One region of the Pantoea sp. C2G6 genome, then DNA from elsewhere that is predicted to be linked to it. Evidence: predicted binding sites of a transcription regulator. Region 1 holds the regulator's gene; the other holds the start of a gene.
What was found. The regulator PhoB, encoded in region 1, activates phosphate uptake and scavenging genes when phosphate is short. The targets are predictions, from matches to a motif close to CTGTCATAAAACTGNCNNAT.

Region 1 (3,419 bases):
GCACCGCCAGCGGCGGATAGCCATAGCGCGCCTCAAAAGCCTGACGCTCATCGGCCTGCATCGGGCGGCTCATCGGGCCGAGCTGCGCCGCGCCTGCCGCCAGCGCGGTGGGGGCGGTGGAGGAGCCGGAAGCCTGCACCTGGAGATTCACGCCCGGTGCCTGACGGCTGAAATCTTCGCCCCACAGGGTCATCAGATAGCCGAGCGTATCGGAGCCGACGCTGCTCAGGTTGCCGGCGAGCGTGCCGGGCTGGGCAAGCGCCAGACCCGGCAGCAGAGTAACGATCAACAAAAGAAGGATGCGCATCAGGGAGATCCGGCAGCGATTAATGAACGGCATTCTCCTGCATCACGCTGCCGACAATCAACCTCGCCGGCAGGGTAAAGGTGAAACAGGTCTCCTGATGCGGCACGCTGCGGATCTCCAGCCGGGCGTTATGGTGGCTCAGCGCATGTTTGACAATCGCCAGCCCCAGCCCGCTGCCGCCGGTGGCGCGCGATCGCGCTTTATCGACCCGATAGAAGCGCTCGGTCAGACGGGGGATATGTTCCGCCGCGATGCCCGGTCCATTGTCACACACCCGGAAGGTCGCCCCCTGCTTACTGCGCAGCCAGCTGATGTCGATGCGGGTGCCGTCAGGGGTGTGATTGACCGCGTTGTAAACCAGGTTGGAGATGGCGCTGCGCAGCTGCTCATCGTTGCCAAAGACTTTCAGATGGGGATCGGTGTGGAAATGGATCTCGTGCCGGCCGCCGCTCAGCGTTGCGGCCTCATGCTGCAAGAGCTTCAGCATCACCGGCACATCCACCTTCTCTTTGAGATCGATCGCCGGTGCGGCTTCAATGCGCGACAGCGTCAGCAGCTGTTTCACCAGGCTGTCCATGCGGCGCGTCTGCTCCGACATGGTATGCAGCGCTTTACTGCGCGAAGGCTCGCTCATCACCGAGTCGTTCATCATCTCCAGATAGCCCTGCAACACCGTCAGCGGGGTGCGCAGTTCATGGCTGACGTTGGCAAAGAAGTTGCGCCGCGCGCCCTCCAGCTGATGCATCTGGGTGACGTCACGCGCCACCAGCAGCCACTGCCCTTCGCTGTAGGGCATCACGCGGAATTCCATATGAAATTTGTTGTTCAGCACCAGCGTCAGCGGCTTGTCGAAATCACGCTGGCGGATATAGCGGGAGAACTCCGGGTAGCGCAGCAGATTGAGGATATTCTGGCCATTATCCTCCGGCCAGCGCAGGCCAAGGTGCTGTTGCGCCAGCCCGTTGCACCAGAAAATGGTGCCCTCTTCAGTGGTGAGGATCACCGCGTCGGGCAGCGACTCCGCGCCGCTGCGAAAGCGCTTGATCAGATTGCCCAGTTCACGCCGCCGCCGCCGGTTACGCAGCTGCATCTGATAGAGCCCATAAAACAGCGGCTCCCAGCTGGCGCGTCCGGTGGGCGGCGTCATGGTGCGATCGAGCCACAGCCAGTGCGACAGCCGCATCAGATTATGGAAATGCCACAGCAGCACCGCCAGCACGCTCAGCAGCAGCAGCCACGGCAGATAGCCAAACAGCAGACCGAGCAGCAGCGCAGGCAGAGACGCCAGCAGCAGTTCTGTCAGTAATCTCTTCCAGGAGAGGCGTTCCAGCACGGTTAAGGCTCCGTTCAGTAGCGGGCAGAGAAACGATACCCTGTTCCGCGGACGGTTTGTACCATGCGATCGTGGCCGGAGATCTCCAGCGCTTTACGTAAACGGCGGATGTGAACGTCGACGGTGCGATCTTCCACATAAACATTGGTGCCCCAGACGTGGTTCAGCAGCTGTTCGCGGCTGTAGACCCGCTCCGGGTGGGTCATAAAGAAGTGCAGCAGCTTATATTCGGTCGGGCCCATCTCCAGCGGGGTGGTCTCGGACATCACGCGATGGGAAGAGGGATCGAGACTCAGCCCCTGTATCTCAATCACCTCCTCCACCGCCATCGGGGAGATACGGCGCATCACCGCTTTGATCCGCGCCATCAGCTCTTTCGGCGAGAATGGCTTGGTAATGTAATCGTCAGCCCCCACTTCCAGCCCGCGCACCCGGTCCTCCTCTTCACCGCGCGCGGTGAGCATCATCACCGGAATGTCGCGGGTCATCGCTTCGCGCTTCAGATGCTTGATAAACTGAATGCCGCTGCCGCCGGGTAACATCCAGTCCAGCAGAATCAGATCGGGCCAGGGTTCAATCAGCTTGCCCACGGCGCTGTCATAATCTTCCGCCTCGATTGGCTGATAGTCGTTCTGCTCCAGAACAAAACACAACATTTCTCGGATGGGGGCTTCATCTTCCACAACCAAAATGCGCTTAGCCATTATTACTCCTGCTGATTATGACGGCTGTCACTGAGATTCGCGGCGCCATTATGCGTCAGATTTGTGACACTTTTATGAAAAACATAACCTGCCTGTAACCACGCAGGTAATCATTTATGACAGCGCCGCGACAATTTTTCGCTTTGGCGGCAGAGCCAGTATAATCGCCGGGCGAATCACAACGGCAGGGACTCTTATGCGCATCATTCATACCGCGGACTGGCATCTGGGGCAGTTCTTCTACAACAAAAGTCGGGCCGCGGAGCATCAGGCGTTTCTCGACTGGCTGTTGATCCAGATTGAACAGCATCAGGTGGATGCACTGATCATCGCGGGCGATCTGTTTGATACCGGCACGCCGCCCAGCTACGCGCGCGAAATGTTCAACCGCTTTGTGGTGGCGCTGCAACCCACGGGCTGTCAGCTGATTGTGCTGGCAGGCAATCACGATTCGGTGGCGACCCTGAATGAGTCGCGCGAGCTGCTCGCCTGCCTCAACACCAGAGTGATCGCCGCCCCGCAGGAAAATGAGGATCTGCTGCTGCTCACCACCCGCCACGGGGAGCCGGGCGCGCTGCTGTGCGCCATTCCCTATCTGCGGCCGCGCGATATTCTGCGCAGCCGGGCGGGCCAGTCGGGCCGCGATAAACAGACCTCACTGCTGGAGGCGATCGCTCACCATTATCAGCAGCGTTTTGAGGCGGCAAAGGCGCTCGGCTATGGGCTGCCGGTGATCGCCACCGGCCATCTCACCACCGTCGGCGTCAGCCAGAGCGATTCGGTACGCGACATCTACATCGGCACGCTGGACGCCTTCCCCGCCAGCGCCTTTCCGGCGGCCGACTATATTGCGCTGGGCCATATCCATCGCGCCCAGCGGGTGGCGGGCAGCGAGCATATCCGTTACAGCGGCTCGCCGATCCCGCTGAGTTTTGATGAGCTGGGCAGCGAAAAAAGCGTCTTTCTGCTGGAGCTGAGTGCCAGCGGTCTGCAATCGGTCACGCCGCTGGTGGTGCCGCAGAGTCAGCCGATGCAGGTGTTGAAAGGATCGCTGGCGCAGATTGCTGAACAGCTC
Region 2 (3,419 bases), on a different contig from region 1:
GATTATCCCGCTGCCGCACGTTGAAGAGGTAATCGCGCCAATCTTCTACACCGTGCCGTTGCAGTTACTCTCTTATCACGTCGCGCTGATCAAAGGCACCGACGTCGACCAGCCGCGTAACCTGGCGAAATCGGTTACGGTAGAATAATGTTTAAGGCCCATCTAATCAGGTGGGCCTTTTTATCTTTACGGGCTAATCACGCTCTTGGGGAAAATTGTGTATAGTTTAAAAAAATTCTTAGCTGGATTTTTTTCATCATCGGCGGTGGTGGGTTTCGCTTTTATCTATTATTACTGTTACCATATTATTAATTATGCCCCGGATGGGCTTTCATTTGGTAATTCTCTTGCTATTCTGGCTATTGTCCTTCGCCTTTTTATTCCAGTCTCGATTGGGGTGATTTTAATCAATTATGCTTTTTTAATATCTGATTTGCGCCAGATAAAGAAAAAAGCAGCAACGAAAAATTCTGTTTTTTTCGTTTTTTTTATCGTGGCTTTTTTGGTTGTTTTATATGTGAACTATTTTTTAAATAAAGATCACGTAATAAATAATTCTTCATTGTCTTTCCTGGGGCAGGGTGTTTTACTTACACTGGTTTCTGCATCGTTTTGGCTGATATTTGTCTATTTCCCTGTTTCACGGCTGGGAAAAAATGCGTTACTACCATCAGCACCTTCAACCAGTGTTCATACCTACACAATTTATAAAGCTTTTAACTTCCTCGCAGCGTTGTTACTATTCTTTTTGTTTTATTTCATTGCTTATACTTGTTTGGGCTGGTTTGGCTTGAATAATTTTGTCAAAAACAGCATGGAAATGGCGGGCTTCAGGAAAACCAATATTGAAATTCTGCTGAAGAAAGACAGCGAGGAAATAATCGAATTATCCTGTAGAAGCTGTGATAGAGAGTTATCTGGCTTAACAACATTAAATAAAGATAGTAAAGAGAGAGAATTTACTGCAACGCTTAAGCAGGTCGATATTTTGTGGGGCACAGGCGATAAACATTTCATCCGGTTTTGTAACAATAATGGAGAGTATGTTTATGCTGAATTACCCAAAGATGGCTATAACATGCGCGGTCAGTCACGCCATTTGGCTCGCGGTATGAGAACGGAATCATGCCTGAAAGCCGACAAAGAGAATAAACAGACTGAACCTCCCTTAGTTGAGCCGCCATCCGATACGCCAAAAAAGGTTGTTGATGCGCCTGCTGGCGAAAGGCAACCTACAATAGTCATCAATAATTATAATGTTCCTGTTCAGGCGATTTCCGGTCTGATCCCTGAACAGCCTAAGGTAACGCCGCCAGCGAAAAAGCCTCCTAAGCTCCCGGTTTATCAATGCCCTGAGGTGTCGCCACACCATTAATCAGCCTGTTGACGGTCAGGTCGTTGCCTGGCCGATTAAACTGGTGCAAAAAGGCTTTACCAGAAAAATGTCAGCGCAATTCTGCTGCACTCCCTGTCACATAACTGTCATATTTCGTACATTTCACTGTCATCAAACTGTCCTATTTTCCCTCCAGCAGCAATCACTGACTCTTACTAAAACGGCCCCGAGCCTGACTTTTCTCCCCTGGAGGGAATATGACACTGATGCGTAGCACCGTAGCCCGAATTCTCGCCGCCACCTTTGCCGTCAGCGCGGTATCTGCTTATGCGGCCACCGATCTGACGGGCGCAGGCGGGACGTTCCCGGCGCCGGTTTATGCCAAGTGGGCAGCAGAGTATCAGCAAGCCACCGGTAGCAAAATCAACTACCAGGGCATCGGTTCATCGGGCGGCGTGAAACAGATCATCGCCAAAACCGTCGATTTCGGTGCGTCCGATGCGCCAATGAAAGATGAAGATCTGCAAAAAAATGGCCTGTTCCAGTTCCCGACGGTGATCGGCGGGGTGGTGCTGGCGGTTAACCTGCCGGGCATCAAATCGGGCCAGCTGACGCTGGATGGCAAAACCGTGGGCGACATCTACCTCGGCACCATCAAAAAGTGGAACGACCCGGCGATCGCTAAACTCAATCCGGGCGTAAAACTGCCAGAGACCAACATCAACGTGGTACGCCGCGCTGACGGTTCAGGCACCTCCTTCGTTTTCACCAGCTATCTGGCGAAAGTGAACGAAGAGTGGAACAGCAAAATTGGTAAAGGCAACACCGTTAACTGGCCGGTGGGTCTGGGCGGTAAAGGCAACGACGGCGTCGCCGCCTTTGTTCAGCGTCTGCCAGGTTCAATCGGCTATGTGGAATACGCCTACGCCAAACAGAACAACCTGACCTATACCAGACTGATGGATGCCGATGGCAAGCCGGTCGCCCCGAGCGAAACCAGCTTCAGCAACGCCGCCAAAGGCGCAGACTGGAGCAAATCGTTCGCTCAGGATCTGACCTTCCAGAAGGGCGCGGATGCGTGGCCAATCTCCTCAACCACCTTCATTCTGATCTACAAAGATCAGGCGAATGCGGCCAAAGGCAGTGAAGTGCTGAAGTTCTTTGACTGGGCCTACAAAAATGGCGGCAAAACCGCGACCGCGCTCGACTATGCCGCGCTGCCAGAGAGCGTGACGGCTCAGATCCGCGCGGCCTGGAAAGCTAACATCAAAGACAGTTCTGGTAAGGCGCTTTATCAGTAATTGACCGACCCTGACCGGATAATGCGCCGGTCAGACCCCACGGGCGGCGTAGCGCCGCCCTGATAACTCCTGAAGACTGAGACTTCTATGGCTGCAACCAAGCCGGCGTTCAAAGCCCCAGGCAAACAAGGTGACAGAATTTTCGGTGCGCTGGTGAAGCTGGCCGCGCTGATCGTCCTGTTGCTGATGGGCGGCATTATCGTCTCCCTGATCATCTCCTCGTGGCCCAGCATCCAGAAGTTTGGTTTCTCCTTTTTGTGGACCAAAACCTGGGACGCCCCCAACGAACAATTTGGTGCGCTGGTTCCCATCTACGGCACCCTTGTCACCTCGATCATCGCGCTGATTATCGCGGTGCCGGTGAGCTTTGGTATCGCCCTGTTTCTGACTGAACTCGCGCCAGGCTGGCTGCGTCGCCCGCTGGGCACTGCCATTGAGCTGCTGGCCGCGATCCCCAGCATTGTTTACGGCATGTGGGGCCTGTTTGTTTTCGCCCCGCTGTTTGCCGAATATTTCCAGACCCCGGTCAACGACGTGATGTCGGGCATTCCGATTGTCGGCGAACTCTTCTCCGGCCCGGCGTTTGGTATCGGTATTCTGGCGGCGGGGGTGATCCTGGCCATTATGATCATCCCTTATATCGCCTCGGTGATGCGCGATGTGTTTGAGCAGACGCCGGTGATGATGAAAGAGTCCGCCTACGGCATCGGCTGCACCACCTGGGAAGTCATCTGGCGCATCGTGCTGCCGTTCACCAAAAATGGTGTGATTGGCGGCATTAT

Region 2: the regulator PhoB is predicted to act here: its motif matches at 1,469-1,488, upstream of pstS (phosphate ABC transporter substrate-binding protein PstS).

Annotation. Positions count from the first base shown of each region.
Region 1 covers NZ_JBGMNJ010000006.1:140,786-144,204, forward strand. Annotated here, with positions in the region: gene ACCW71_RS10565 (PstS family phosphate ABC transporter substrate-binding protein) at 1-307, opposite strand, end outside; gene phoR (phosphate regulon sensor histidine kinase PhoR) at 327-1,640, opposite strand; gene phoB (phosphate response regulator transcription factor PhoB) at 1,655-2,344, opposite strand; gene sbcD (exonuclease subunit SbcD) at 2,541-3,419, shown strand, end outside.
Region 2 covers NZ_JBGMNJ010000014.1:32,873-36,291, forward strand. Annotated here, with positions in the region: gene glmS (glutamine--fructose-6-phosphate transaminase (isomerizing)) at 1-148, shown strand, start outside; gene ACCW71_RS16530 (hypothetical protein) at 218-1,375, shown strand; gene pstS (phosphate ABC transporter substrate-binding protein PstS) at 1,594-2,637, shown strand; gene pstC (phosphate ABC transporter permease PstC) at 2,725-3,419, shown strand, end outside.